DNA from 4 places in the Paenibacillus sp. VTT E-133280 genome. Region 2 is predicted to be linked to each of the others. Evidence: riboswitches for the same ligand, from Rfam matches in the RefSeq annotation. Region 2 holds a riboswitch; each other region holds the start of a gene.
What was found. Region 2 has a riboswitch for cyclic di-GMP ahead of CA600_RS10205 (thiamine pyrophosphate-binding protein). Riboswitches for the same ligand answer to the same signal wherever they lie in the genome.

Region 1 (9,206 bases), on a different contig from region 2:
GTGCAGAAGGCATGGCGACAGAATTGCAATTTAAGTATAAAGAGCAGCGGATAGGCGTATACTCTGATTTCTTAAAGGAAATCAAACGGACAGAGGCACCGATGCTTCCTGCAATGGCATCAGGGTATGCTTTTAAATATGGGGTTATATACCCTAATTATCCGACAACGGATGCAGATAAGAAAAGTTCTCGATACCAGGAGACATTACAAGATCTTACAGCCCAGGTGAACAAAGAGAAGGGGAGCCATAATATATTTATGAAGGCTATTCCATGGTCGGAACCAGGCTGGATCAGTGCAATTTATTCGAAGAATAATGCTTTTATAAGTATCTCTGCCACGATCATGCATGGCGGGAAAGTGTTCGTGGAGCAAGAACCTGAGAATCAAGCGGATAAGATTGTAGTAGCAGGTACGGAGGTTGTTTATAACAAAGTAGTAAAGAAAGAGGTCAGTTACGACTATCTGAATTGGTATAACGAGAAGCAGGATGCGTATTATACGCTCACTAGCTACGGAGATAAGATTTTGACCAAGGAGCAATTTCTTCAGGTGGCTAGTGAGCTGCTGAAGTAGATTCTTGTAGTTTTGTAGTTGCATGCGCTAAGTTAGTTGTACTATATACAATTAAAGTTAACTAATACCTTTATATAAGCTCTGTAGTTGTATTTAATACAGCTATTGATGCTTAGATTAGTGGAAATAAACGTTTTTGCGGATTTTAGTTGTAGAGAATGCAATGAAGGAAGAGGATATGGGAGATCAGAAATAAATAAGTGTACAAAATGCAGTTAGATCATATGCAAGGTAGGTAGCATTGCTGACAGCGCCGGGCTTTCTAAACTAAGGATTCATGATTCACCCTGTACTTATGAAATACTTCATCTCAAAAGTTGATTCAGATATAAAAGAAGGTATCCCTAATGCGAAGCTTTAGGGATACCTTCTTTATATTCTTAAGTCGAAAGATCGATCAGGGTTAGCCTTCCAGCAGCAGTGCTTCTGGATCTTCCAGCAATTCCTTCACTTTAACAAGGAAGCTAACCGCTTCAGAGCCGTCAACGATCCGGTGATCGTAGGAAAGGGCGATGTACATCATTGGGCGGTTAACGGTTCTTTCTTCGTCCAGCGCGATTGGGCGCAATTGAATCTTATGCATCCCTAGAATACCCACTTGAGGGGTATTCAGAATCGGGGTGGATAACAGGGAACCGAATACACCACCGTTTGTGATGGTGAACGTTCCGCCTTGTAGCTCGGAGAGGCTGAGTGTATTGGCGCGTGCTTTGGAAGCGAGATCGCCAATTTGGCGTTCGATTTCCGGGAAGCTTAGGCGATCCGCGTCACGGACAACCGGAACCACCAGACCTTCCTTAGCTGCAACTGCAATGCCGATGTCGTAGAACTTCTTAACGACCAGATCTTCACCGTCGATCTCAGCGTTCAGCAGTGGATAGGTCTTCAGCGCTCCGATCACAGCTTTGGTGAAGAAGGACATGAAGCCTAGTCCAACTTCATGCTTCTCTTTAAACGCATCCTTTCGGCGCTTACGGATGTCGAGGATCGCGGTCATATCCACCTCGTTGAAGGTGGTCAGCATGGCGGCAGTTTGCTGCGCTTCAACTAAGCGGCTGGCAATCGTGAGCCGTCTGCGCGACATGCGCTTGCGCTCCACGTGCTTGCCATCGTCCGGCGCGGCTTTGCTCGCTGCCGGCTTCGCTGGCTCCGGCTTGGCTTGCGCCGCCGGAGCTACCGGTGCAGCGGCCTGTGGCGCTGCTGCACCATGGCCCGACACATCGGCCTGACCAATCCGGCCGATAGGATCACGGGCGCTAACATCGCCGAGGTCGATGCCGCGCTCCCGTGCCAGCTTGCGTGCGCCCGGCGATGCCAGTGCAGCGGGGCTTTCGCCACCCGCTACAGCGACTTCGGGCGCTGCTACAGGTGCGGCTGCTGCGCTGCCGCTTGCCGGTGCCGCTTCAGGCGCTTTGCTCTCAGCGGCCTGCGGTGTACTGCCGCTAGCGGCTCCAATGATGCCGATGGCTTCGCCCACGGCTACGTTCTCGCCCGCTTGACGCAGGATGGAGGAGATGACACCCTCCACCTCCGCACTAATTTCCAAATTGACTTTATCCGTCTCTAACTCAGCAAGCACATCACCTTGACCTACCGTGTCGCCTTCTTTAACCAGCCATTTGTAGATGGTTCCTTCGGATATAGATTCTCCCAGATCGGGTACTAAGATTTCTGACACAGGCCGTTACCTCCCCAAACATAATGGTTTACGCTATTGTGATACCATCCTCTTAAGAGGATGGTACAGCTGTTTGTACTTGTGAATTTGCTTTTAGGGCCTCTGAAACAATTCTACGCTGTTCAAAGCTATGAACATCTGCATAACCACTCGCAGGACTGGAACGTTCAGGACGTCCGATATATCTTACGCTAGTGTTGTTCGGTGCGATGGCGCGTAACCGAGGTTCGGTATAACTCCATCCGCCCATATTCTTCGGCTCTTCTTGCACCCAGACAATTTCCTGAAGGGATGTGAAGGAGCTTAAGTGAGCACTCAGTTCAACTTCTGGGAACGGGTAGAGTTGCTCCAAGCGTAGTACATGTAGCCATGACCAATCTTTGTCTGAAGCAGCCTCTAGCTCTGTTTGGATGTCGATAGCTACTTTACCGCTGCAGACTACTAGACGTTTGACCTCACCTGGTTTCTGGCCTAGCAGGGGCTCTGCTAACACAGGCTGGAATTGTCCGGAGGCGAGCTCAGTACCGGCAGATGTGCTGCGCGAATTACGAATGAGACTCTTCGGCGTCATAATCACCAGTGGTTTAGCGTCTTCCTGTCCACATAAAGCAGCTTGGCGCCGCAAGACATGGAAATATTGAGAAGCGGTGGTCAAGTTGGCAACGGTCCAGTTCTCTTCCGCGGATAACTGCAGGAAGCGTTCTAATCTACCACTGGAATGCTCGGGTCCCTGTCCCTCGTAACCATGCGGTAACATGACGACGAGGTTGCTGCGCTGCGTCCATTTCGCACGTCCGGCGGCAATGAACTGATCAAATATAACCTGACCTGCATTGGCGAAGTCGCCATATTGTGCTTCCCAGATGACGAAAGTTTCTGGTGCGAACACATTATATCCATACTCAAAACCTAGCACAGAAGCTTCAGATAGCGGACTGTTATATACGCCAAAGGAAGCACGGGAATTACTTAGCTGATGAAGCGGAGAGAATAATTCTCCAGTTTTGCTGTCGTGCAGTACTAGATGGCGGTGTGCAAAGGTGCCGCGCTGTGCATCCTGACCGCTAAGTCGAATTGGCGTTCCATCCTTCAGGATGGTAGCGAAGGCGAGAGACTCGGCGAGTGCCCAGTCGACCTTTTCACCCTCATTCAATGCATCCTTGCGACGCTGCAGAATACGTTCCAGTTTCGGATAGACTTGGAATCCATCAGGTACGGTCAGTAGCTCACGATTAATCTCTTGCAGACTGGAGATCGGTACGGCTGTTGTCCCTGCCGCTGAGCGCTCTGTTTGAAGAGGAACGAAGGCTTTTGGTTCTTTTTTCTTGTGATTGCCTTCCTTCATACTATCGTATGCACGTTGCAATACGCCTTCTGTTTCAATGTGCATCTTTTGTACATCTTCAGCTGTAAGGATTTTCTCACGCTGTAGCCGCTCCGCATACACCTTGTAAACGGTTGGATGATTACGCACCTTGCCGTACACGATAGGTTGCGTAGTTTCAGGATCATCCATTTCGTTATGTCCATGACGACGATAACCGATGAGATCAATAACGAAATCCTTTTTGAATTGATTGCGATATGCGCTAGCTAAACGAACAGCTGATATACAGGCATCGGGATCATCAGCGTTGACATGGATAATTGGAATTTCATATCCTTTTGCGATGTCACTCGCATAATGCGTTGAACGGGAGTCTTCACTTTCTGTCGTAAAGCCGATCCGGTTATTAACAATGATATGGATCGTCCCGCCATTCTGATAACCTTGAAGTTTGCCAATATTAAGTGTTTCTGCAACAATTCCTTCACCTGGAAAAGCAGCGTCGCCATGCATTAGCACCGCTATAGCTTTACTGGTATCAATCTTCGGCAATCCGGCTGTGCTCCGATCTTCTTGAGCAGCACGAGTGAAGCCTTCCACGACAGGATTGACGAATTCCAAGTGACTTGGGTTATTCGCTAGTGTTATTCTTGTGCGTACGGTTTCTCCTTCGCGAACAGCGCGGTCTGCACCGAGATGGTATTTCACATCACCCGTCCAGCCATAGTTAATGCCTGTAGAGCCTTCGGAAGGGAAAAGCTCCTTGTTTGGAGAATGATGAAACTCTGAAAATATAATATCATAAGGTTTGCCCAAAATATGTGCAAGAACGTTGAGGCGACCACGATGCGCCATGCCCATCAGAATATGCTCTGCACCGTCATGCGCAGCAGCGCGTACGATTTCATCGAGCATCGGTACGAGAGCGTCATTGCCTTCCAAGCTGAAACGCTTCTGACCCACAAAGGTTTTGTGGAGGAAGGTTTCGAATTGCTCGACTTGGATCAGGCGGTTTAGCAGCTCTTTACGTTCTGTATTATTTAAAGGCGCTGGTGAGCTTGTGGATTCTGCCTGTCTGTTCAACCATTTCAGTTCTTGTTCTTCATGCACATGCCCGAATTCATAGGCGATCGTCTTGGTGTAAGCCTGACGCATACGCTGAACTGCATCCCATCCGGTATGCACATCATTCGGGGCATTCTCCCAAATGAGCGTGGCAGGTAGTGCGATCAGATCCTCACGAGTCAGCTCATAGGTTTCGAGTTCGAGATATTTAGCCATGGGATTGTGATCACGCTCAAGCGGATCAATATCAGCGGCCATATGGCCATATATACGAATATTAGCGATTAGCTTGGAAGCTCTTACTGCCTTTCTAAGCCATTCGGTGTCTCCCGAAATGCGAGGCTGTGGAGCCGGTTCGCTGTCCGGTGTTAGGGGTGGGGGACCCGAATTTGTAAAAAGCTCGCGATAATTATTCTCTACGGTGGATGGATCTTTCACAAACTGTTCATATCTTTCTTGAATGTAGCCTAAATTGGGTCCGTAATACTTACTCCAAATGGATTCGTTATAGGGCTCTTTGGCTGCCATGAATACATCCTCCTTAACGGATGAACTCCATACGTGACATTTTGTGTCAACGCTTACTGGAGCTGTGATGATTGCGGTTTCATTTCTCATCTTATTGTGCTACTTTCCACACGTGTAATCAATTCATTCTTTCGTCCAATACGTTCGCAAAATGGTATGGGTTAGCTTGTTCTAATGAAAAGAACGCTGTTTCTTCTCATTACCCATTCCTAAGGCCCACTAAAATGATTCTAATATCCTTATTTTTAACTAATAGGGAAGGAAGCATCATTATATTGTCTTAATTAATTTTATGAATAGGACGAGTATCGTGTTAATAGGACAAGATATCACAGAAAAGAGCTTCTATTTTTTGTTTTTTAATGGAAAAACTAATCAGAAATCGACACACTTTTCCACTTTAGTATAGTATAATGTTATTGCAGTTAGCGTTTTTCATCCTTTTTGAAGTAGATCCTTTCGTGTAAAGGGTCCAGTAAAAGGTAAACCTGCCGAAAGACAGGGGCACAAAGTCGCGGGTCTAAGGTAGAAATACTATGACAGCCGGATTGCCTGGGGACGTAAAATCTTAGGAGGAGATTTTTTGGACAAGTCCAACCAGGGAAGCAACAGAGAACAGCAGGTTATTGATGTAGACGTAGAGTGGGTACATTTATTATTAGCAGCTAAGAAGGCTGGCATAAAGGCAGATGAAATTCGTCGATTCTTTCAGGAGAAGACTGTGCAAGCCGTGCAGTAATACATTAGAGCGTTATATACCGAAAAAGGGCATGGCGATAAATCGCTGTGCCCTTTTTCTATAAGTTGTACACGATACATGGTTAGAATATAAAACGCCTTCGCCATCCATGTTAGGAGGGCGAAGGCGTTTATGTTTGATAGTATGAGTAGAAGAGGATCTTATTAGATCAGATGAAGGATTAGTCCTTCTGATCCAGGCGCCATTTCTGGTAGTCCAGAAACTCCTTGAATTCGCGTTTGCTTATGCCTGAGGCCATAGCTTCCTGCACCAATCGGAACCATTCCGAATCTAAAGGCGATTCCTCAGCATCATTAGGCTCTCCATAGAGCAAAGCATGGATGGATACCTGAAGCGCATCGGCGATCTTTTCGATAAACTGGATGGAAGGATTGGATTGGATGTTTCTCTCCACATTGCTAAGATACGATTTAGCAACATCCGCTCTGTCCGCAAGCTCAGATAGGGAGAATCCCTTTTCTAGGCGGAGATGCTGGATACGTTGGCCCATATTTTGTGCCACTATGCTGACGCCCCTCCGTATTTTTTGTTATTAGTATAGCAAATATCGATAAATTCGACAAAGTTTATTGTAAAGAGAAGAGCAGCATCTACTTATCCGCTTTCCGGAATAAGAATCTGCTGCTCTTCGAATGGAAGACTTATTAGATTAGTAGTCAGTTCCTTTGCCTTGTTTAGCAAAGAAATCCCAAGTTAGTGTTAATGAATCCTTTTGGAAATAGTTTTGATCTTGGCCATCATCAACAAATTCAAATTGGACTGCGAATGTATCATTAGTACCGGCTTTAATTCCAGCTGCTTCACTGAGTAAAAACTTTCTTTCTACGATATCAGGGGACAAAGCTTTCAAATCGGCTAGTGTTGTTTCATAAACTACTTTATCGGCTTGAAATATATTACTCTTATCAAGATTTGTTAAGAATTTAACTTTAATGGATTTACCTAAATCAACACCGTTGTTGTTACCGCCCACATCATTAACGGAGTAGCTTGTCTTAAGAAGAACAGATCCGATATCGAGGGAACCGTCATTTTTTAATTTGAAGGTTTTAAATACAGTATCACCTGGCTTCAGGTTTGCGATATTTACGATAACAGAAGGGTCGGAGTTCAAATCGAGTGTACCTGCAGCGAATGTAGAAGTGTTTTGTGCAGTGTCACTAAAGTAAGCGAAGGTTCCTCCACCAATCAATGATAAACCCAGTGCTGCAGATGCTACGCCAAGACCCAATGTTTTTTTGATACCCATAATTAAAATTCCTCCTCGGTTTTTGTGGTTTTTTTATAAAATTTATATATTGTAACTTCCGGTTCGTAAGCGGAAGCGGACAATCAACGGATTACTGTATTTCAGTTGGGGGTGGAGAGGTGGGCAGTATAGCAGCATTTTTCTTTTCGAGTGCAGCTACAGCCTTCCATGATGAGTACAGGGCATAGAGCAGGAGCATCAAGCCTGGTACGATCATGAGCACGACACTTCCAGCTTTGGAAACTGCGAAATTCATAGCGTAACCTACGTAAGGTACGGTAACCCCGGTATACTCAGCTACAACATTCGTTGAACTGGTAGGGTTCATATCAGGCGCATCATTGTTATCGCCTTTCGTACGATACATGGCTTCACCAGTAGCGTTGTTCATTGTTGCTTCCACAACACGGTGAGTAATGAGCAGGTTTTCTTCATTTCTAAAGGTGATAACATCGCCTTTTTTGAAGCGATTCATATCTCCTCCGGGTTTTAAAGCGACAATCGATCCGGTGTGAATTCCTGGTTCCATCGAACCTGAGAGTACGGATTTGATCTGGTATCCGAAGAAGGCAGGTTCACCGCCGGAGGCCTTTGATAAAACTACAGCTACCACCAGCAGGATAAAGATGACAAGCATGATGCTCGATAATGTATTGTTGATCATTTTTTTAATCCGCATATTATTCTCCACCTTTGTCTTGTTGAGGGGCCGCAGGAGCTGGTGTTGCTGCCGGTGGGGAAGAGGTTGTATCTTCCGCCTTTGGCGTCTCCTGAGGAACCTTTTGCTGTGGTACATCTTGTGGAATCGTTGGCTCTTCACCAACTCCCGGAACGACTGGGTTAGTGGCTGGGGCTTCAGGTTGTTCTTTATTTATGTTTTCTGGAGCTGCTTCACCTGTCGGTGGAGTCACTTCCGTTTTTGTTTTCTCTTCTGCTTTCGCTTTGTCCTCGGCTTCTTGCTTTTCCTTCTTCTCCAGGGCCAAACGCTCTTCTTCTTTCTTCGCTTGTTCCAGCGCCTCTAATCGGGCTTTCTCAAGGGCTTCCAATTGTTGTTCACGGGCTTGACTGATCAATTGGAGCTGACTCTGAAGATTGCTGATTCCTGAAGTAGCGGATTCTTTAAGGTCATTCATTTCAGTGTTGAGATTCTCATAAGTGGAGGTCAGTTCGCTAGAGATATTGCCGGCCGGCTGACTAAAAGGAATCAGGAAAGGCAACGGCTGCTGAAACGCCTCATTGCGTAACTCGGGTTGTCCATATACATCACTGGTCACTACCGAAGCAAATGGAAGGCCGATGTCGTGTATGGAGTTTAGGTACTGGATAACTCCCTTTAATGAAGCATTTAGAGATTCAGAGATTACCCCACTTTGATTTAGGCTGCTTTGCAGCTCTCTGAAGAATGGTTCATCCTTGATTTCTAGACAGTTTGAATCTAGAGAGGTCATATATCCTCCAATCTGGAATAGGACGGCTGCTGCTGCGTTCAGCTCACCATTGATTTCGTTCCAAATTTGGCTGTTGGTGGCCAGTTGCTCATTCACGCCATTGATTTGAGATTGAAGTGCGGAGATTTGTGTGGAAATCTCTTGCGCTGCGACATCAAGCTCATCCAGCGTCATGCCTTCTATTCCCGAAACGTCTGAGAGACTGCCTGAAGGGGTATAGCTTTGCAGAGATCCTTTTAAAGCAGTAGCTCTTTCGATATGATCTTTGAGTTCTGTTAGAAGCCCCTTGATCGAGTTTGGAAATACTTCGCAAAAGCTAATGGTGCTAGTGGTTTGCGCAGTAGCTCCAAAACCACCATAGGTACTACCCACTTGCTGCGAGGTAGTCAGAAACAAGACGGAGACAGCCATTCCTGATTGCAGAACACGTAATCCGATTTGCTTCTTTCGTTTAGGCCTTCTTTTTGCTGATCTGGGTCTCAGAGGAATACCTCCCCTCAATGTCTTGAGTTTCTTTGGTTCGTTATTATTGTTCTTTATTAAGAACAACTTCTGTAATGAATAATACATGGA
Region 2 (9,206 bases):
TCCACATAAATTCGGATTTCAATATTCTGTGATCATTCCTTACGTTTTATAAGTATAGCCCGTATATATGACATCAACTGACATATATAATATAATCATGATTTAGAAAAGATTAATGGTGATCGTCCAATAATTAATTCGAGGAGGCACAATAGCCTAATGAGAGCCGACCGTTTGTTATCTATATTGCTTCTGTTACAAAATCGCGGAAAAATGACTTCTAGAGAACTGGCCCAAATACTCGAGATATCAGAACGAACTGTGTTTCGTGATATGGAAGCATTAAGTGCTTCAGGGATACCCATTTTAGCTGAACGTGGCCGTGAAGGAGGCTGGATGCTTACTGAAGGGTACCGAACCTCCCTAACGGGAATGAAGCCACAAGAGATTGGTTCACTGCTTCTGTCCACTGACGCATCTATATTGAAGGATCTGGGGATACAAGACGATTTCTCTTCCGCTGTTCTCAAACTAGAAGCTGCATCCTCACACCGAACTAGTAACCCAGCACATCACCTAAGCGAGCGTATTCATATTGATGGTGCTAGTTGGCATCCTTCAGATGAGACTTATCCGTTCCTTTCTGTACTGCAGGGAGCACTTTGGGAGGACCGTAAAGTTAAAATCACTTATCTCCGGAGTAATGAGACTACAGTCCGTTTCATTGATCCTCTTGGGTTGGTTGCAAAACGCGGTGTATGGTATGTCGTAGCCAAAAGCGAGGATGAACTAAGAACCTTTCGTGTGTCCAGATTAGTTAACGTTGTGGAGACTCATGAGGGGTTTAAAAGACCTGATGACTTTGATTTAAAACAGTACTGGGAAGAGTCCACCATGGCCTTTAAAGCAGCACTGCCAAAGTATCAAGTAAAGCTAAGGGTTAGAACATCTGTCTTAAAAGAATTACAGCGAGAAAGATTCGTCTCTGTCCAATTGATAGAGCCAACCAGCAATGCAGAGTGGGTGAACGTAGATGCCGAATTTAATACGATCGAGTCTGCCTGCCGGATAATCCTTTCTTTTAGTCCCTCAGTTATTGTACTTTCACCACAAGAACTTTTAGAGATGGTAAAGTCTGCTATCACAAAAATTTCCGCTATTTATGAGGATTTTTGACACGAAATCTAAAGAACTACTCCTAAAAGAAGATTTATGTCAGTTCTTACTATAGACCAATCACCTTTAAATCCCATATAATAACACCAATACATAATATTAATAAGGAGGACATTATACCAATGAACTGGATGCATAAACTTCCGTTAAAACAAAGAATTGTTGCCGGATGTTATCTCATTGCCGCACTATTTGCCATTCCTGTTTTAGTTACTTTTATGATCTTAGGCAACATTATTTTGGGTATTGTTCTAATCGTTGTTCTTGCTGCTTTAACTTTACCCGTGGCCCGCTTTATCGAGAGAACGCTTACATCTTCTTTTGATGACATCGCGAATGTATCTCATAGTATTTCTAAAGGGGATTTTACTAGTAGAGCTGACGAGAACGGGTCTATGGGGGACGTAAGTCGTTCCTTTAATACTATGATTGACAAGCTCAAGAAGATTTTGACAGAAGCATCGCAGATCACGCGCCAGGTTATGGATGCAAGCCGTGGAATCGAAGATAAGAATCAGAACTTGAAAATTGTCATGGCACAGGTAGCCTCTTCGTCAAATGAGCTAGCTCTTGGGGCAAATGAAATATCTACGGATATCGCTGAAATGACAGAATCTATTAAAGATATTGAGAATAAAGTCTCCAATTATACGAACTCAACGAAAGAAATGAACAGACGTTCAATACATACATTAGAACTAGTTGAACAAGGGCGCCAATCCGTAGATACTCAAGCTGAAGGCATGCGCAAAAACATCCAGGCTACTCAAAAAGTAGCGGATACTATCGAGGCCTTGTCTCATAATGCTCGCGGAATAACGATGATCACAAAGACCATCACTGAGATCGCTGAACAGACTAACCTGTTATCGCTGAATGCCTCCATCGAAGCAGCACGTGCCGGAGAACATGGTCGAGGATTTGCAGTAGTCGCACAGGAGGTCCGTAAGCTTGCCGAAGAATCAACGGCTTCAACAAAGGAAGTCTTTGGTTTAGTTCGGAGCATTGAAACTGATATTAAACAAGCGATTGACAATATCGCTATCAACGAAGAAGTCGTACAGGTACAGAATGAGATGATCACTCAATCTGCTCATATCTTTGCTCAAATTGTACAAAGTGTGCAGTATATTACCGAGCAGATCTCTTCCTTCTCTTCTGAAAGTGATCTTATGCTGGAAAGTGCCTTGAAAATCTCAGGTGCAATAGAAAATATATCTGCAATCACTCAGGAAACTGCTGCTGGCACCGAAGAAGTATCGGCTGCAATGAATGAACAAATTAATGCCCTGCAGTCCGTCGCAGAAGAAACTGAGAAAATGACACAGGCCGTATTTAATCTACAGAAAACGATCCATATCTTCAAGTTTTAAACAACTTGCATAACGAATAAACCAAGCCATAAACCGTCCTCTAAGTTTGTCTTAGGGGACGGTTTATTTTCTATTATTTCATAGGTTTGACAAGACTTTCGTCAAAATTCGAGTTAATTTGCGATAATATATTGACAAAGGATGATCCCAAGGAATATATTGTAAAGGAAAATTCTTCTTATAAATTTTAAATTAATATAGGCAAAATCTTCGAAAGAGGATGACGCAAAACCATGGATCTACAGCCTCATTTTTACTCTGAGGCCATGATTGCCAGGTTGCTAAGGACCCGGGACGGCTGAACTATTGTTCAGTCTTTACGGCGATTTACGCCACCAACCTGTGCCCTTTTTCGGAGCACAGGTTTTCTATTTTTGAGTTTATTGATCAATCAGAACACTTCGAAAGATCAATAACATAATAAATATTAATCAACTTGTGAGGTGTATCTTTTGAAGACAGTCGCAGATTATATGGCGGAAGCACTACGTAACCTCGGAGTGACCCATTCTTTTGGGATCATTGGTAAATCGATTTGTCCCGTAGTTCTTAAGATGGTAGACTATGGTATTGAATTTATTCCAGGGAGACATGAATCCAGCTCCGGATTCGCAGCAGCTGGATACGCGCTGAAAACTGGTAATCTAGGCGTAGCATTTGGTACTTCTGGTCCAGGCGGAACTAACCTACTTACAGCAGCAGCACATGCGAAAGCCAACAACTTGCCAGTGCTGTTTATTACGGGCCACCAATCTATTAAAGAGCTTGGAATCCCCCAATGTCAGGACTCTTCCTCTTACTTAGCTGATTTAGCGGAGATGTTCAGACCTGCCACCTTGTTCAGTAAACTTATTGAACGCGGTGATCACTTTAGTACTATTTTTAATCATGCGATTTCAATTGCTCTTAACCAACGTGGGCCTGTTCATCTTTGTGTGCCGTTTGATGTACAGACAGAAGGATTGGAAGAGTGCAATATTGTAATTCCCGAACGCGAATCTCTAGTAAGTCTAGCGAATATCGACAGAGTAGTTGATGCTATCAATGCCTCAAAGAATCCTTTGATTATTGCGGGTAAAGGGGTCAATCGATCTGGGGCGCATAGCCAGCTTATTCAGCTCGCTGAAACTTTTAATATACCAGTAGTAACATCACCTGGTGGTAAAGGGGCTATGGTTTGGGATCACCCACTCTATCATGGTCCTATTGGTGTTGGAGGTTGCACCCACGGGGATGACCTGTTGAATAAAAGTGATCTATTTATAGTTCTAGGATCACGATTAAGTGATATGACCGTCTGTAACCTAAAACGGGAGAATCACCCGACAACATTAATTCAATTTGATATTGATCCGACCTTTGTTGGAAAAATCTTGTTCTCCAAAACGATACCAGTCACTGGTGATCTACGTGATAACCTAGTGTGCTACCTAAATCATATTGATCCTAATCATATTACTAAACGTGAAGCTATCCCTTATGTAGATTATTCAGAAGAGCTTCCCAGTCTGAAGAATCTTTCCCTTGCGTCTATTATGAGCACGATGAGTGATCTGATTCCTGACAATAATACAGTATTTGTTGATGACGGCAGTCATGGATTCAATGCTGCTAAATGGTACAAGGTTAAGAAACCAGGCAGTTTTGTATTTGATGCTTATTTTGCTTGCATGGGTAATTCTATCGGTATGGCTATTGGTGCAAAGGTTGCAGCTCCTGAAGAAACTGTCTTCTGTATTACAGGTGATGGCTGTTTTATGATGCTAGGTACAGAAATAAACACCGCCGTCTGCAAAGATATCCCTGTCATCTTTATCGTAGTAAATAATAAGCAACTCGATATGGCGCTTAAAGGGATGGAAAAAACTACTGGCCGTATTGATGGAACGATATACGAAGTCCCAATGGACGTTGTGAAATTTGCCGAGTCTCTAGGAGCGACAGGCTACAAGTGTGAGACTGCGGAACAATTCTCGACTGCAATTAAGGACGCCGTTGCTCTTAACCGTGTTGCAGTTATTGAATTATTAACAGACCGTGATGAAGTCCCTCCGACTGCACACCGTACTTTGAACCTAAATTAGGAGGCTCACTATGAAAGATAATGTTAACAGTGGTCTGAACCACTTCACGAATCTCTCAGGAGACTATGGCGCTAAAGCACTAGCTCCGATTAAGGAACATTTCCCTGACTTGGCAGAATTCATCATGGGTAATGCGTATGGAGATATTTTTCAACGCAATACCATTGAAGCTGACTGGAAGGAAGTCTCTGTTATTTCTGCTCTAATTGCAATGGGCCAGTTCGATCAATTAGGAGTTCATTATGTTATGGCTCTTCGTGTAGGAGTTACTGTAGAACAGCTCAAAGGGATTCTACTACACTTAGTACCCGCTATAGGGGCACCTAGAATCATCACAGCCTTTAATATTCTTCTTGAAACCATAGAAGAGATCCAATAAATAATAATTCGACATAAATATACACATTTCGTCTTTATTATTGTGATTTAAGAAGATAGATTACTATAGGAAAGATCGAACGTGGAGATAAAGTTCTGTCCTGGACAGTGGGCGCTGGATGGAAAAACGTAACATTTGTTATTGAATATCAAGCGTTACAACATAAAAAGCGGCAGGCCAAGGATTAACCTTATGGTATTCTCCCCTCATGGTTGACAGTGAAAAAAGAGCACATGGTATCATGTGTTTAACACAGTCGACCGGAGGGGATTTTTCATGGCTAAAAAAGGGCAGACGTTTACGAAGTATTCAGAAGAGTTGAAGAACGAGGCGGTTCGACTTCACTTAGAGGAACATATGAGCTATTCACAGATTCTAGAAAAACTCGACATCAAGAGTGATGCTCAGTTGGTGAGGTGGATACGTAAATTTAAAAGTGGGGAGACCTTCGAGGACCGACGCGGAAAAGGTGGAAGGAAACATTTTGACAGTAAAGATGAAGAAATCGCGTATTTGAAGGCACAGGTCGAATACTTAAAAAAGCTCAATCCCAATCTACATGGGGAGGGAAGTTGGATACAAATACCCGGTGCCAATCCATTCAAGAAATGAGCGAGCGATACCCCATTGTTTGGTTGTGCAAACTGGCTGGATTGTCCCGGGCTGCATACTACAAATGGAAAAAGACCTCTGACCTGCGGGAAGCACGCCAAGAGAAGGATGCGAACCTTAAGGAACATATCTTAGCCATTCATCGGCTACGTCCTGCCTATGGCTATAAGCGAATGCGTACAGCGCTTCGCAAAGAGGGGTTTCCCGTAAACCATAAGAAAGTTCGCAGGTTGATGAGAGAGCTAGGCATCCAATCGGTGATACGCAAGAAACGCCCGTTTGCCGGGCGTAAGCCTTCTGTCTTATTTCCAAACGTACTCAACCAGGAATTCACAGCCCACGCTCTTCAGCAAAAGTTAGTCACGGATATTACCTATATCCGTACAGGCCACGAATTTGTCTACTTATCTGTAGTGATGGATCTGTACAACAACGAGGTTGTGGCTTGGAGAATCTCTGTCCGTAATGACTTGAAGCTAGTGGTAGATACTGTGAAATCTCTTCAAGACTCAAAGGCTCTGCTGCACTCTGACCAGGGCTTTCAGTACACGACTCGGACGTATGCCCAGGTTTTAGAGGACAAGGGTTTGGTCGGTAGCCACTCCCGCCGGGGGAATTGCTACGACAATGCTTGTATAGAGTCATTCTTCTCTCACCTAAAGACCGAAAAATTGTATTTGGAGAAACCCAAGAATCTTGAAGATGCTGAACATTTGGTTAAGGAGTACATCCTTTATTACAACAAGGAACGCTTCCAGAAAAAACTCGGCGACCTGTCTCCGGAAGAGTACCGGAACCAGATCGCCGCTTAAAAGGCTTCTTTTTTACTGTCTACTTGACGGGGCTATGACCACTTAGCTTGCCGCTTTTTATGTTGATCTGGTCTTTAGGACTCGCTAGCAAAGAATAACCCCTTTTCAGTTAGCGCACACCTTATTTCATCAAGCCCTTTTGGTCCCATCCCATGGAGTGCCCGAAGTGCAGGCTTTGAAAGTCCACTCGGTAGATCAGATTCTGTTCCGTTAACCATGGACATATGCATCTCCCTGATTACTGATATCTTTCATGTTTTTCCCAACCCATGGTACGCGCTACAGCGTCTTTCCAGGCGTTGTAACGTCGTTCACGCTCATCTATACCCATTTCAGGTGAAAAAACCCTCTCAGCTTTGTTAAAGCTTTCTAGTTGTTCTCTTGTCCAGACTCCTGAGGTTAATCCAGCCAGAAGTGCTGCCCCCAGCGCAGTCGTCTCCGCATATGTAGTTCGAGTCACTTCACTCCCGAGGATATCAGACTGGAACTGCATCAGCAAATCATTACGAACAGCTCCCCCATCTACACGAAGTCCGGTCAATGGCATGCCTGCGTCTTTTTCCATCGCCCCAATTACATCTCTAGACTGAAATGCTAGCGACTCTAACGTTGCTCGTACCAAATGTGCCGAGGTCGTCCCTCTTGTCAGACCGAAGACTGCTCCACGTGCGTACATATCCCAATAAGGTGCACCTAGTCCAGTAAAAGCAGGAACGACCACAACCCCTTCGCTGTCCTCCACTTCCCGCGCTTTGTCTTCTGAGCCTGCTGGCTCCGCTATGAGGCCTAGCCCCTCCTGAAGCCATTGTACAGCCGCTCCGGCTACAAACACACTGCCCTCGAGTGCATAGTAGAGTTCATCCCCCATTCCCCAAGCTACAGTGGTCAACAATCCATGACTGGAGACTACAGCTTCTGTACCTGTATTCATTAGAATAAAGCATCCAGTTCCATATGTGTTTTTGGCACTTCCGGGTTCAAGACAAGTATGTCCAAACAAAGCAGCCTGCTGATCTCCCAATACAGAGTGAATAGGTATTTCTGCCCCGAACCACTGCGCATCTGCTGCTCCAAATTCACTACCGGACATTCTCACTTCCGGCAGGATGGAGCGGGGTACACCAAGCTCTTCCATCAGCTCTTCGTCCCAGCAGCGCTTATGTAGATTATATAGCATTGTACGCGAAGCATTAGTTACATCAGTAGCATGTACAGCTCCACCAGTAAGCTTCCAGATTAGCCAGCTGTCTACGGTCCCAGCTAGTAGATCGCCATTATTCCCCCGCTCTCGTGCGCCGTCCACATGATCAAGAATCCAGGAGAATTTAGTTGCAGAAAAATAAGCATCCACAACGAGTCCAGTCTTGCTAGCAATGAGTCCCTCTAATCCCTTATTCTTGATCTCTTCACACAGCTCTGCAGTACGTCTGTCCTGCCACACAATCGCAGGATAAATCGGCTTACCCGTTGCTCTATCCCAGATTAGGGCCGTTTCCCTCTGATTTGTAATTCCAATAGAAGATATTCCCTGAGGTGTTATCCCGCCCCGAGTAATCGCATCTCTTGCAGCTGCAAGCTGTGACGCCCAAATTTGCTCTGGGTCATGCTCCACCCAGCCAGGGTGTGGGAAAGATTGTTTAACCTCGTATTGCCCTTGTGAGACGATTCTAGCGTCCTTATCGAACACTATGGCTCGTGAACTAGTAGTCCCTTGGTCTAAAGATAAAATCATTTGCTGGCCTCCCAAGCATAAACAATGAGATATGTTCCACGATGAACAAGATTAATGTGTTTGTTTCAACAAAAAGCACCTCTGCTGTCAGAGGCGCTATCACACATTGTGTTTGGAATTACTGTTTTTCGACAGGAAGTCTTAGGGTAAAGGTTGTACTTTCGCCCAACTTACTGGAAGCTGAAATGGTTCCGTGATGCGACTCAACAATATTTTTAACAATCGCAAGCCCAAGTCCCGTTCCACCTGATTCTCCCCGTACACGTGCCTTATCGGCTTTGTAGAAACGATCAAATATATACGGCAGATCTTCCTGCGGAATGCCGACGCCTTCATCCTGAATTTTAATTTCAAAATAGCGACGCCCTTCTAAGACACAAGTTCCTGTATGAACTGTGATCTTCTTGCCACCCTGCGTATGACGAAAAGCATTATCGAGCAAATTGGTTAAGACCTGCTCAAGCTTATCTTCATCCGCCGCTTTAAGAACAAGAACATCGCTGTCTTTATTTAGCTGCAGATGAATATCACGCTCTTTCGCACGTACGGAAAATTTGCGATACACTCGTTCCAGCAGTTCGTTCACATCTACTTCTGCCTTCAACATATCCGTATGTCCAGCTTCCATTCGCGCAAGGTCGAGCAGATCCTTTACAAGACGTCCCATACGGAGTGATTCATCATGAATGACCTGAATCAGTTCACTGCTTTCCTCTGGTGAAGAAGCCATACCGTCAAGTAAAGCCTCACTATAACCTTGCATCATCGATAACGGAGTCCGAATCTCATGAGAAACATTTGCCACGAAGTCACGGCGCATTTTCTCGAGCCGTACCTCTTCAGTCACATCACGCAGAACAGCAACCACCCCACGAATGCTTCCTTCAGAGTATAAAGGTGCCATATGCACTGACCACACGCCCTGCCGGACATGTACATTCGAGCGCTCATCGCCGCCTTGCTTCAACGTGCTCAAAAATAAAGGACGCAGGGGAGGTGGAACATTACTCTCAGCCGTTTCCGTATGAGGTTCAATGTCGCTCTCTTGTTCCCACTCTAAATCGCTCCAGCTCTCAAGTAGCGATTGACCATGCGGAT
Region 3 (4,709 bases), on a different contig from region 2:
GAAGGGCCTCTTCAGCGTATTTTTGCTGCAGTCGAGGCGCTGCACGAGTCTCCTTTTGCCGCAGGTGCAGAGCGTGTCTCTACCTCACTTAAAATAGACGACCGCCGAGATAAACCCTCTACTAGCCGTGGAAAGCTGGAATCTGTGGAGCGTAAACTACAGATGGAATAGCAGTTCGGGAGAGCAGGGAAATAGAGAGAAATAGGCTTGCGTTTCTGGGTGGAAGTTGTATAATATTTTTTGTTTGACAGAAAAATCAGCTTTAAGCTGGTGTAGCTCAGGGGTAGAGCAACGCACTCGTAATGCGTAGGCCGGGGGTTCAATTCCCTTCACCAGCATATCTAAGAATTGCGCATGGCACGGCTTCCGGGATTTCGGGACCGTGCCATTTGTCTTTAAATCATCTATTTTCTAACATCCTTCTAATCTTTGCCTACGGTAGGGGCTTTAAATGGATAGATATCTAATTACCTATTTACCCAAGCACTATAGTGTGGATTTCATAAGCTAAGATGAACTTAAATACAAAGGAGGAAATTTAAAATGAGCGAAAATATTGCTGGCTTTGGTGGTGTCGGATATGGTGGCGGTATCGGAGGAGCCTTTACATCTACCGGTGCAATCTTGGTACTGTTTATCCTCCTTGTAATTATTTCTAAGACTATCTTGCTATAAAATGAGAAGGATGTTTTGTTTGGAGCTTGAGGATGTGCTTCCACAGAGTTATATCAGCCTTAATCTGGTGTAGCCCAGGGGTTCAATTTCCTTCACCAGCATCTCTAAGAATGGAATAACGGCGCGGTTTTCGGGGATCCCCGAACCGCGCCGTTTGTCTTGAAATCACCTATCTTCTAACATCCTTCTAACCTTTACTCAAGTAAAGTGAGGGATCATTCGTAATCCCGACCTCTTTGCACGTTTCAAGAATGGAGTCGCCGATCCCTCGAAGGGCTGCTTCTTGTAAGCTGGGGAGAACATGTGAATAAGTATCCAGTGTAACATTGATGATGGAATGAACCAGTCTCTCTTGTGTGATATTTGGGTGTACACCGAAGATGAGAATCGCCCCGAAGACTGTACGTCAATATACGTGCAGACAGGTTGCAATGCTTACCTTAAGGTAAGTACGTGAACTAAAAGTGCATACTTACGCGATGGCGTGATGGGAGGTATAACTCAAGTCCTAAATCTGATTCAAACATGGAGGATACACCATTGAAAACACTTGTTGTCGTTACGCACCCAAACATCGAAACATCCGTTGTTAATAAACGCTGGATCGAAGAACTCCATAAATATCCAGACAAATATACGGTACATGAGCTGTACAAAGCCTATCCCGATGAAAAAATCAACGTGGAAAAGGAACAACAACTAATTGAAGCGCATGATAAGCTCGTCTTACAATTCCCTGTCTACTGGTTTAGTAGTCCGCCTCAGCTTAAAAAGTGGCTGGACGAAGTATTTACTTACGGATGGGCATAGGGCTCGAAGAGTGATAAATTAAGAAATCGTAAAATCGCATTAGCTGTAACTGCCGGAGGAAGTGAAAAAGACTTCAGTGAAGATGGTAAACTCGGCTACGGGCTTGACCGTATTTTATCTCCCTTTGACACGACTTTTGTTTACTGCAGCGCTGATTATCGTTCCTTCTATGCCATTTATGGTACGGAATCTGAGACGGTAGGAAGTACGGATTATTTAAAAAAATTGGACATCAGTTCGCAAGGCTATGTTGAATTTATCGATAATATGTAATTAGAATTGAAACAAAAAGCAGCATTTTCATTAATGGAAATGCTGCTTTTGTCATAAGTCGTCGCTAAATCGTAAACGGTACTGCTATCTCTTGCGCGGCTGGAACGGAATTTTTCTCTCCCCAAGTGCACATCATATCCAGCACCGGAATAAGCGATTGGCCCTTCTCAGTCAAGGAATACTCAACTTTAGGGGGAATCTGGGGGAATTCCTCGCGCCTGACGAGACAGTCCGCTTCCAGTTCTTTCAACATAACACTTAACGTCTTAAAAGGTATTGTACCGATACCTCGTTGCAGTTCATTGAATCGCACGATCTTGTTTTCAGAGAGATAGTAGAGAATAGTCATTTTATATTTACCACTAATGATAGACAAGGTGTAGCCGAAGCTAGTGTCCTTCTGGTGAATGCCAGGTGGTATACAGATTTCATCACTCATGGGCTATTACCCTCCTTCAGAAAATATAACGAAAAGGCAAACGCCTATTGCTTCTCCGTACTCAGGTCTCGACTTTATTATGTTTTACAACCAGCTATCAAGTCATCCTGCGAGCAACGAACCCACTATATCATTTTAAAACAATTAGTTCAAAGCACTCGTGGCTAACTATCCATCGGTCGGTTTTTCTGTCGGCGAAGTGGGCATCTTTGGTTGGAAATCAAAAGTGTCAAGCGGATAGTCTAAGCGACGAATTGATGTTTTTAATGTAATTTTCATGTGAGCATCATCTTATTTTCAGGTTCAAGGTTTATATTGAAGACACCAAACACCCCCCAGTGTTTTGTGGTATAAATCTCTCAGGTCTTGCCAACTCCCATGGTAAGGCCTATTTTTTTGTTCGCTAATGGAAATGGGGGGGGGACAGCCTCTACGCGGCTTTACTTAATCTGATACTGCTCTTCATAGCTCTTGAAAGATGAAATATCCAGACCGAGATATCTGCGCATATGAATTGCAGCTTGGGCAGCGACAATGTCGTTTAATAGCAGCATTCGTTCATGGTATCCACGACATATAAATTTGGCTTCGATCCCTGCATTAAGTCTGTTCTGCTCATAAACCTTGATTCCCCGTTTTCTCATCTCTGAACGAACATCTCTTAAATCTGTTGTAGCAACTGCTGCGGCTGTTTCAAGAACCTCCAGATAGGGGGCGGGTGTTCGTAAATGTGCAGATAGAATGGCGGAGTCCCGTTCGAAAGCTGATAAAATCATCGGAAGCAATAAATAAGATTTCACCAGCATATTGTCCCTGCTTTCAGCTCTATGCATGAATCTCATCACCCCTAATGGGAACGTATATTCGTATTCTACCCCGATATTCCAAAAATAATCAATGGTATTTCTAAACAGCTAGTCCAATGTGATTAAATTCACAACTAAATTAGAAAGAATAAAATATATTAAAATTGTAATAATAAAAATTAATGCTTCAGACTTATATAAAGGGAGAATTTGGATGAAAGAGGAAGGAAGTCTCGCCCGTGGAATGGTATTTGGTTTGATTCTAAGTATTCCATTATGGATATCGATATTAGGTTGGATAAAGTTACTTTAAAATTGAAGGAAAACCTTTGTGTGAAGCGCCTTTTGGCGCTTTTTTTGTGCTTGCTTACGCGTGTAAATATCAAAAGGAATTGATTGACAATTGTGGGGATGGAGCGCTAAACTATTGTTAGTTCCAAAGTATTAAAAGTCATAGACCATTATTTAATAGGATGCTTAAGCTACTAGTTCTAATTTGCAAAGGCTATACATATATAATCATGATAATAGCAAACCGCCTGAAAGGGTGGGACGCAAAGTTCAGGAGTCTAAAGTGTCTAAAAGACACTATGACCGTCCGACTGCCATGAGAAGGGAATTCTACTTCTTTTTTGGCGGTCTTTTTTTGTTATTAGGTTCTTTAGAGTTCTGGTAATTATTCTGTTTAATTATAAATCATAGTTTTAGGAGGTGCGCATTTTGAAAAGAAGAATGAAACCGTTGCTCTCATTAGTAATAGCGGGGATTTTGATGGTGGGTAGTGGGCTTTCTGGAGGTGGTTATTTGGTCAGTGCGGCAGGGCCTGTGCTTCCGTATATTCCTACACCTGTGTTAGGCATTGCAGGAAATTTTAATACTTTTATCCTTGGTGACTTCAATCAATCTAATGATCAGGTTCACGGGCGCCTGGCGGCCAAAGGTAATATTACTTTGCAGAATTACGGCGTATCCAAGGATAATCCAGGTGGAGATGTCCTTATTGCTGGCAATGACATCACTTTTACTAATGGGACTGTTCATGGAGCATCCGTTCATGGTGGTATTTTTATCAGAAACGGTGTAGATCTTAAAGAACCAGCGAGAAAAGGGACACCTATTGATTTTGATTATGAAGAGCAATATCTTATTGGACGTTCTAATGAATTCTCTTCACTTGCTACAGTCGGAACTTTCAAAAAGGAATATGGGAAAATAACAATTGATGCTCCGGAATCATTTAACGTTCTTAATCTAAGTGCTGCTGATTTCGTTGGTGCTAATGGCTTACAGTTTAATATTGCAAATAACGCCACAGTTATCGTTAACGTTAGCGGAAGTTCAGTTGAAATTCCAAGCTTTCAAATTTGGGGAGGCAGCCCTAACAAGGTATTATTTAATTTTTATGAAGCTAGCACTGTAAACATTGGAAGTTTAACAATAGAAGGAACTATTCTAGCTCCGCTTGCAAAAGTAACTTATAATTCCGGAGAACTGCATGGGACATTGATTGCGAAAGGATTTGCTGGTGGTGTGCAGATGCATTGGTATCCATATGAAGGGGTAGAGTCGCCTCCTACGCCGACGCCAACAGTGACGCCGACACCAACAGTGACACCAACGCCGACCGTTGCACCGACACCAACGCCGACCGTGACACCGACACCAACGCCGACCGTAGCACCAACACCAACACCGACCGTAGCACC
Region 4 (9,206 bases), on a different contig from region 2:
CGGCTGTGAAACCTTCAAGAGAAATTGCTTTCGCCACAGCAATCGCTTGTTCCAGATCTCCAGTGAATAGGTGATCTCCATTCGCGAAATGTAGTTTGGTCCCCCCCCATGTAGCATGGTCAGATCCGTTGCCATTTCCACCGTCTGTAACGACTAACTTCAGCTCTTGGGCTCCATTAACATCTAACTCGATAAATTTCTGTGGATCTCTGGAGTTCATAAGTCCACTATCAAACTTCTTCTCTCCATCGACGAACACTTCGAAGCTCACCGAACCAACCGTACCGTACATTTGCCGATCTACACCCACATAGGAAGTGAAGTAGTCCGCGTTCTTATCGCTTAGATCGTATACAATCGTCGAGTTGGAGTGCGCTCCAATCCCTCTCTCGTAAGACACCACTTGATTGCCCTTATCTGTTAATCTCAGCGTATTGGCACTAACAGATTTGTCCTTCAAAGGTGCGGTATAGCTGTTCTGAGTAGAGTTCCAGTCGTAATCCGTCAGATACGTAAAATCCGTCATGTCTACTACGGCTATAGTTCTAGTCTTCGTGGTCGTATTTCCATCACTATCGGTTACCATATAAGTGATCGGATACTTTCCAGCTTTGTTGAATTTAACCTGATCTTCACCCGTAACCTTTACTTGAGCCGTTAAGTCACCATCTTCTGAATCCGTTGCCGAATAGCTTTCGTTTATGGCTATGGCTTGCCCTACTTTGGTGGATACAGGTTTAGGGATCGTAAGCTCCGGCGTACTGTTCAGAATCATAAACTTCGCATCCGCGAAATCACCGTGATCTGATGCATTTCCGTTACCTGCATTATCTAATACCAATTTCAATTCACTTACACCCTTCACAGGGATTCGAGCTATTTTAGCTTCCGTGCCAAATTTCATCAGTCCGCTATTATATACTTCTGCCCCATCGGCAAAGATTTTGAAGATCACACTAGAATTATTTTGCTCTGGGATATTTCGGTCAACCCCTACATATGTTTCAAAATATTCGAAATTAGCACCCGCCAGATTATACACAATTTCAGAGTTAGCATGCGTTCCTAAGCCCTTCGTAAATTCTTTGGTTATGCCATTTACAAGTAGTTTAATCGGATTGTTAGAACTTGCCTTATCCTTACGAACCACATTATAATCCGTTCTTGCCGACTGCCAAGCTGTATCACTCAAGTATTTACTAGCGCTGTACACAACGATCTTTCGGGTCTGCACAGCTGTATTCCCATCCCGGTCTGTAACTGACAGTTCGACGGTGTAAGTGCCTGTTTTACTTGAAGTGAAACCATTCGGGTTTACCTCAACGGCTCCAATCAAGTTACCATCTTCCTTATCAACGGCTATGACATCAGTCAAAATATCAAATTCACTATTCAACTTAACGAAAGTTGTCTCTTCCGGCACTGTGATGGTCGGCTTACTTGAAGTATTCGTAAACTTCGCATCGGCCCATACCGTATGATCTGAAGCATTGCCATCTGTAGCATCTGTGGTAACCAGCTTCACTTCGCGCGCACCTGTCACAGGTATTTTCACCAATTCATGCTCTGTCCCTGCCCGGAAAACATCACTCGCGAATTTCTTCTCTCCATCTACATACACTTCAAAGGTTGCAGAGGATGGCTTTCCTTTCATCGCTTGATCGATCCCGATGTAGCTTTCAAAGAAGTCATAACCTATACCCTCAATATCATAAACAACTTCAGAGTTCGCATGTACACCGATTCCCTTGGCATAGGTTGCAGCTAGCCCTTGTCGAACAAGGCTGATGATTCCACCAGAAACGGCTTTATCTTTCTTTAATTCACCCCAACCAACAACGACTGACTTGGCATTAAGATCCGAAAGATAAGCATAGTCACTCGTTACCGTAACCAGTGTTGTTTTGGTTTCTGTAACCCCTTCGTTCTTCACTTCATACACCACTTCGTAGTCGCCTTTTTGCGTTACATCAACGGTATTTGCTTTCAGGGTGACATTAGCCGTAATATCGTTTCCTTGATAGTTAGTCGCTTTTACATAGTTCATCGGATCAAAAGCTTGATTAAGCTTTAACGTGATTTGATCTTCAACAGATAACGCTGGCTTGAAGGCTTTAACCTGTACCGGCTTCAGTGAGTTCAGCTTCTTATCATAACCAACGATCTTGTACGTATAATTGATGCTGTTATCTACATTCGTATCCACGAACTGGTCAGTCCCTGTAAACCCTACTAACTTATCGTCTCTATACACCTCATAACCTAAGAAATCTTTCTTAAGATCCGTATCCATACTGAAGCTTAGTGTGTTCGATTTAGCAGTAGTGTTAGGCGTGATATTAACCTTTATCGCAACATTCTTATCTGCTATTCCTGTTCCTTCATAATGAACCACTGAATTGTTTAAATACCAGAGCTTTTTCGGTGCTGGATATTTAGCTAACTTCACTTTTGTTTCAGGATTCACAGTGAAGCCATGTCTGGCAAAATAGCTACTTAAGTCTAACCCCAGCACTTCAGAGGAGAACTCCACCAAATACTGCTGCTTGGAATTGTCGCCGTTCGGAAGGGAGACCTTCCGCTCGCGGTACAGCTTGGTCAGTTCTGTCCAGTAACCCGGATGCGCCAATTCTAACTGCCAATAGGCACCAAGCTGTGCAAATAAGCCCTGCTGATTCATAACCACTTTATTTTCTTCGATTACATATTTATATATATCACTTTCAAAAGGAATACGAGTATCCATCGAGTCCGCATAGACTGACATCAGCATAGACACCATATTATTGGTTACTTCACCATATTCTCGTTCGCCCATCGCCAAGCGATGCCCTATTTCATGATTCAATCCCCAGCCTGGATAGACTTTGTTAAAATCACCTAACATTGTCCCCACGGTTCCAAGTTGTATCCCTGTATGGTCCCCCGCTGCATACATCGCACCATAAGGCTGCATCAATCGGATATTCTCACGAATTAGCTTGGCATCATGAATCACACTACTGCCATCCAAGCCATAGAAGTCAAAGATCGTCTTCATCCAAGTATCATAGCCGGTTACGGTACCCAGCGGATCATTTCCTTGCGTAATAAACATGTTATAAGCTTCTGTCGCAGTGCCTGTGAAAATAACATGATCGCTGACCATTTCCACCACATCAATGAGCTTGCGATCTTGAACATTCGGATGCGCTGCCTTATCTTCATCTATTTTTTGTTTATAGGTGGTTAAGAAGGCTTTGAATTGTTCAGGATCTGTAATCTTGGTCATCATAGGGATCTTGGTAAGCCCCTCGAACCGGATCATAGGTGCTTTACCTTGTTCCTCCGCTGTATATGGATTGACGATATACACTGTACCGCCCTTAGTCACTTCATGTGCATAATAACTATTCGTCGCAAATTCAGGAACGGTTATTGTGTTTTTACCTGGACGCAATTTCACACTGCTAGCCCAAACGTTCCAAGCCGCCTCTTGTTGAGAAAAGACTAAAGAAGGCAATTTATCGCTCGAAGCTGCGTCCACATAAACGTTGATCGTATCTCCAGGCATTGCAACGAGACCTGTAGGCTGGTTGTTCGTACCGAAACCAATTCTCAGGTTTTCTTGCGCATGCTTTTTCATATCTCCACGTTGTTCCGCCTCAATGATGGTGCCTTCGGTTTGAATTTCACCATTCACTAGCTTCTTAGCTAAATCCAAAGAATCTTTCAGGATTGGATAGAGCGGATGTACTTTTGCCGCTTCTTCTAATTCGTTGATTGCTTCGACGCTATTATAAGCAGGAACAACCGCACTCATCGTGCCATCTGTGAAAATACCATTTACAGCTTCACTTACTTTATCCTCTGTATAAAATCTAAATTCGGCTGCAAAGGGTCTGTTGATATTGGCTTTTGTGAACTTGAATTTCAATCTTTTAAACTTCGTAGGTTCAAATTTAAACTCCAGAAAGTCATTCGTACTAGTCGCGGTTCCGCTAGATACGAGCTGGAAGGTCTCTCCCTTACTTGTTTCTGATGCATAAATTTGAAAAGCCTCTGGGAAGCCTTTGCGGTTATCTCTAGCCAGGAAAGCCACTCTATCTAATACTTTCGCTTGCGCTAACTCAAACACAACTTCATTCGTGAAGCTGTCGTCATTGTTTTTATTGGTTTCCCAGTGTGTATTCGGTTGGTCATCGAGCATGTATTCCGGTTTCGTACCTGGGTAGCTTCCGCCGTTCACCGTTACTTTTGATACGTTTGAGTTGGGCATTCTATAAGCTTCGCTATAGGCATTTTCATATGCTGTACCATAGCCTTTTAGCTTCGAAACCTTAGCCGCTGTTGCCTCTATTTGATGATTCTCCAGAAGTACTTTTGCATTCTCTATATCTGCTTGAAACTGCGCGTACAGTGGATGTGTCTGCACTTCTTGTTCTAAAGCCGTTAATTTCTCCATCGTATTAAATGCTGCGCTAACTTGACTCAAGCTGTCATCTGTGAATAAATTTTTCATTTTAGCGGATACGGCATCTTCTTTGTAAAAAGAAAACTCAGCCGCACTCGCCCAATCTTGGTTAGCTTTTTTGAAGACAAATTTAAGTCTCTTAAAGGTTGCCCTGTCAAACTGCACCTCTACTACGTCACCTGCTCCGCCTTTATATTCTCCAGAGGATACTAGCGTATAATCGCCTGCATCCGTTGTTGAGCCATAAATATCAAATTCCTGGGCAAACCCCTTACCCTTTGCGCTGGATTGTCTTGCAGCATATACAATTCTATTTAATTCAGTGGACTCATTGAATACAAAGACAACCTCATTCGTAAACGTTGAACTATTCGGTTTGCCCGTTTCCCAATGCGTACTCATATCGCCATCAATAGCCTTAGCTATAGGTGAACCTGAGTAGTTACCACCGTTATTGGTAATGGATTTAATATTCGCAGGATTCATTCTAAAAACATCATTATAAGCGCCTAGGATAGCCTTGCCGTACAGATCAAACGGAATAACTGACGCATTGCTTATTAGGTCAGCCTTGCTTTGTACTACAGTGTTCACTACAGTTACCTTGCTTACATCACTTGCTAAAGCATAACCTGCCTCACTCGAAAAGCTAGCTAACATGGCTGCCGATGTAGCGATTGCAATCATTTTTTTCATCTTTTCTACCCCCCAGATGTAATATGAATCTCTTCAATGCCTAAAAATGGGCACAAAAAAAACTACCCCGAAAGAGTAGCTTGATTGCAGCTAAAGTTGCATAAAAATTAAGACTTAATTTTTATTAAACCTTAAAAACAAAAAGCGTTATACACTCTTTGGCAGCTGGCTGACAATAGTCGTGATAACCTTAGTCCCTATAGCTTTGCGTCCCTACATTTCCATAGGTTTGCCTATGAAGTTTCGATTACATTACAAAGGTTAACATAACTATGCATCTTATTGCATGATTATTTGGTATGAAATTGATATTTGATCGACATAGGTAATTGCAATCAATTTCCTCTAACTGATCGATATTATTTATCAACTGTCCCAGACGAAGAGTGATACTTTAGGACTGGAGGAGCGTTCAACCTCCAAATAGTCGCCGAAACCAATTCCACACATCACCTGTGATCGGAATTAACCCAAAGCCATGCTCGCCAACCGCGATTAGACCATATGCCCATTGTCCAATAGCTACGGCTCCCCCAGCAATCCGTCCTATGGCTACCGCTCCAAATGCCGTATCCCCTATGGCGACAGCACCCAACGCTTTTTCGGCTATCGCGATCGCTCCTACAGCCACTCCTGCAATAGCAATCGCCCCAGCTGCGAAGCCAAGCCAGCTAAGTGCTATCGCTCCAAGTGCTAACCACATTCCTAGTGATATTGCACCCACGGATAGAACCCCTACGCTTATCGCACCTATGGAAATCAAGCCTACAGCTATATCTCCAATAGCAATTAATCCAACAGCTGTCTTCACACGAGGTCTGCTGCCATAACCCTGACCAGAGTAGCGACCTAAATTGCTGCGAATACTTACCACTGGAAATGAGGGAGAAGGCCACTGATAATCAATCTCTCGCCCTTCCCAGCCCCTGGAATCTGCCCAACGTGTGATGTATTTATGCCATTCCATATTCATCCGACCCCCTTCTCAATTACCTAAATTGTACAGCCCCGGGGCTCACCTGTAATCAGACTCTGACCTGAATTCATCTCATCCTCTAGACGGAGATCTACTCATTAGGATCACTGTTTGGGAATAGGGTCAGGTTTTCCAAATAAATATCCCTGAAACAACTGATAACCACTCTGCTTAAGCCATTCAAAGTCCTCTCTAAATTCCACTCCTTCTGCTAAGGGAACGGATTGGATTTCTAATGCCTTTTCTAAAAACTGTTCTGCTACTTTCTGCTTGCTCGGATCACTAGACACACCCTGAACATATTTCATATCCAGCTTCATGTAATGGGGTTTAAGTGCCAATAACATCTCGATTGTGCTGAAGCCTTCGCCAACATCATCTAGAGCGTATTCAAATCCCCGATCCTTGTAATATGTCAAAATAGCTTTCAAATGAGCAAGGTCATCCACTTTCTCCGTCTCAACAACTTCAAAGACAAAAAGAGAGGGATCTACGCCTAATTGATTGGCCAATTCAACTGTTGATCTTAGGCAGAACTCTGGAGCGTAGATCGACGTTGGGATAAAATTAATAAACGTTTTTTTATTTAAGGGTGCAGCACATTTTACAGCAGTCATTCTACATAACCGGTCTAAAGCATATAAACGGCCACGATTGCGTGCCGCCGTAAAGATCTCATTAGGATAGATAAGGGCTCCATCTTCTTTTTTAAATCTGGATAAGACCTCATATGCAAAAATCTCTTCCTTTGCATTCACGATTGGCTGGAAGTGACAAATCACTAACCCCTTAGTGATAACCTCATCAATCCACTCCATATCAAGTACAGTGGGCATCTCGGATAGAGGTCTCCATGTTTGGTCATCTATACGGAATTCAATCTGCTTCGACGCCATATGATCATTACAGAAATCCAGAAAATCCCGCGCCCCAGCCTCTTTAATCGTAATCACATTTTCTTCTACCTTATGTATCGTATTGCTTCTACTCAAATGATGAATAACCTCAGGTAACATCCTTAGATTAAGCTCGCCATGAGCCTTAATTTCAAAATTCAGCTCTCTTACTACACAATGATTACAAGCCACATTCATAACCCCTTTCATCTTCGATTCTCTTAAAAAGCTCCCAGAACTACTATTCTCAATCAAAATCCGTTTACTCCAGTAAGTACGACAGGTCTAACACGGTTAACTGTTGATGTTGAATCTCAATAATCTTTTGCTCTTGCAGATCTTTAAGCACAAGGGTAGCCGTCTCCCTGAGCGTTCCGATTATATCCGCGAACTGCTGATGGGTCAGCCGGAGATTAATCCTCATCTCGCCTTGCTCCTCTATCCCGAATATTTGGTATAGTCTTCTTAGAGTAAAAATTGCACGCGCTCTCGCAGCATGAAATTTCATTTCGGGTAATAACCGATTCGATAAAAATAAACGATCCATTTGCAGCAGCATCAATTGTTCCTTAACTAACGGGTAGTGTATCGTTCATCGCCACCGCTGATATCACTCTTGCATTGGAGGGATGGATCACATCCAGATCGCCAAAGAAATCCCCTTTTCCAAAAAGAAGCTTCCATCTCATTATTCCTTTCTAAAACACGCCATAGTTTTGTATACCAACATACAGATAATAAATCATTATCCTGTTATATTCTATCGTAACGATTGCCAATACCAATAACAAAGGAGAACCTTCTATGAGATATAATTTTGACGGAAAAGGACTTACAGAAACGCCAGAGATCGTGTTTGAGAGCAATCCTCTACTAGAACTGAGCATGTACAACAACCATATTAAAGAGATTCCCGATCAACTCTTCCTTCATGATGAATTAGAGGTACTAAATTATGCGGGTAATGACATCGAACGGTTATCCGAGAACATCGGTCGTTTAGTTCACTTAAGAATGCTTGATTTAGGCCATAATCAACTCAAGGTATTGCCGGAGAGTATTGGAGAACTACGGGGGTTGGATTCTTTTCTATACCTAAGTAATAATCAGTTCGAGCAGCTGCCGGAGCAGCTTTGTAATCTCCAGAAACTCAAGTATCTGAATGTAACAGATAATAATCTCAAGCAACTGCCTACTCTTTTAGGCGCAATGAGCAGTCTAATTGAATTGCGGCTATATTACAATCAGCTAGAAAGTCTGCCAGATTCAATCACACAAATAAAAGGGCTAAGAGAGATCCATCTGTATGGTAATCAACTGGTCTTGTTACCCGAGCATTTGGGTGCTATAGAAGAACTTCGGATACTTGATTTAAATGATAATCGAATCACTGAACTACCTTCATCCATCGGTAAACTAAGCAAGTTAAGAAAACTGAACCTTCGAAAAAATAAACTGAATCAGCTGCCTGAGCAAATAGGTCAATTAAGCAGCCTTGTTGAGCTTGACCTAAGAGATAATAACCTGCAAGAAATTCCGAATTCCCTTCTACAACTAGAACGATTAGAGAAACTGGATCTCCGATGGAATCACAGCTTGAAGGAAACAGACATTTTAGAGCAATTAGAGCAAAGAGGATGTATCGTCTATAAATAACAAAAAAGCCCCCTGTTAAAGAAGCTTTTCATTCAAATCTATGAAGTGGGTAACGCGGTTTCTCCCCTGTTCTTTAGAGGCATAGAGCGCTTGATCAGCTTTTTGCAGCAGGGTGTTTTCTGAATCGGCTGGAATAAATGTAGCTACACCAATGCTCACCGTTATCCGGCCCATTTCCCAAGTTGAATACGCGATAGACTGCCGTAAATTCTCAGCTATAGTCCTTGACTCCGAGATGTCTGTATTAGGTAAAAGAAGTATGAATTCCTCACCGCCATATCTAGCCGCAATATCCTCTTTACGAGATTGCAGTTTCAAGATACTCGCCATTTTCTCCAGCACATAGTCACCTGTCTGATGCCCATAGGTGTCGTTCACTTTTTTAAAATGATCAATATCTATAATACACAGCGAAAATGCTGTTTGAACTTGGCCGTACCCTACAATTTGCTCTTCCAGCTTCTCTTGAAGAAACCTTCTATTCTTCAGCCCAGTCAGCTTATCTGTATTAGATAACTCTACTAAAACG

Region 1: linked by a shared signal. The riboswitch ahead of CA600_RS07700 (anti-repressor SinI family protein) and the one ahead of CA600_RS10205 (thiamine pyrophosphate-binding protein) in region 2 are both predicted to bind cyclic di-GMP.
Region 3: linked by a shared signal. The riboswitch ahead of CA600_RS28350 (choice-of-anchor A family protein) and the one ahead of CA600_RS10205 (thiamine pyrophosphate-binding protein) in region 2 are both predicted to bind cyclic di-GMP.
Region 4: linked by a shared signal. The riboswitch ahead of CA600_RS00665 (NPCBM/NEW2 domain-containing protein) and the one ahead of CA600_RS10205 (thiamine pyrophosphate-binding protein) in region 2 are both predicted to bind cyclic di-GMP.

What each region holds. Positions count from the first base shown of each region.
Region 1 covers NZ_NFUX01000012.1:40,200-49,405, forward strand. The annotation lists gene CA600_RS07685 (hypothetical protein) at 1-578, shown strand, start outside; gene odhB (2-oxoglutarate dehydrogenase complex dihydrolipoyllysine-residue succinyltransferase) at 982-2,256, opposite strand; gene CA600_RS07695 (2-oxoglutarate dehydrogenase E1 component) at 2,309-5,176, opposite strand; cyclic di-GMP riboswitch class I at 5,648-5,732, shown strand; gene CA600_RS07700 (anti-repressor SinI family protein) at 5,760-5,915, shown strand; gene CA600_RS07705 (helix-turn-helix domain-containing protein) at 6,097-6,426, opposite strand; gene CA600_RS07710 (TasA family protein) at 6,586-7,185, opposite strand; gene sipW (signal peptidase I SipW) at 7,277-7,864, opposite strand; gene CA600_RS07720 (hypothetical protein) at 7,866-9,134, opposite strand.
Region 2 covers NZ_NFUX01000017.1:50,769-59,974, forward strand. The annotation lists gene CA600_RS10195 (helix-turn-helix transcriptional regulator) at 160-1,116, shown strand; gene CA600_RS10200 (methyl-accepting chemotaxis protein) at 1,239-2,489, shown strand; cyclic di-GMP riboswitch class I at 2,680-2,775, shown strand; gene CA600_RS10205 (thiamine pyrophosphate-binding protein) at 2,933-4,573, shown strand; gene CA600_RS10210 (carboxymuconolactone decarboxylase family protein) at 4,584-4,952, shown strand; one part of gene CA600_RS10215 (IS3 family transposase) at 5,229-5,487, shown strand; one part of gene CA600_RS10215 (IS3 family transposase) at 5,487-6,376, shown strand; gene glpK (glycerol kinase GlpK) at 6,615-8,108, opposite strand; gene CA600_RS10225 (ATP-binding protein) at 8,227-9,206, opposite strand, start outside.
Region 3 covers NZ_NFUX01000101.1:29-4,737, reverse strand. The annotation lists gene CA600_RS28375 (MTH1187 family thiamine-binding protein) at 1-171, shown strand, start outside; tRNA gene CA600_RS28370 (tRNA-Thr) at 267-338, shown strand; gene CA600_RS31595 (YjcZ family sporulation protein) at 544-675, shown strand; partial or broken gene CA600_RS28365 (NAD(P)H-dependent oxidoreductase) at 1,216-1,758, shown strand; gene CA600_RS28360 (winged helix-turn-helix transcriptional regulator) at 1,823-2,197, opposite strand; gene CA600_RS28355 (hypothetical protein) at 2,638-3,030, opposite strand; cyclic di-GMP riboswitch class I at 3,523-3,613, shown strand; partial or broken gene CA600_RS28350 (choice-of-anchor A family protein) at 3,724-4,709, shown strand, end outside.
Region 4 covers NZ_NFUX01000001.1:149,957-159,162, forward strand. The annotation lists gene CA600_RS00665 (NPCBM/NEW2 domain-containing protein) at 1-5,149, opposite strand, end outside; cyclic di-GMP riboswitch class I at 5,307-5,393, opposite strand; gene CA600_RS00670 (hypothetical protein) at 5,562-6,116, opposite strand; gene CA600_RS00675 (EAL domain-containing protein) at 6,230-7,231, opposite strand; gene CA600_RS31060 (helix-turn-helix domain-containing protein) at 7,284-7,580, opposite strand; gene CA600_RS00685 (leucine-rich repeat domain-containing protein) at 7,826-8,677, shown strand; gene CA600_RS00690 (sensor domain-containing diguanylate cyclase) at 8,693-9,206, opposite strand, start outside.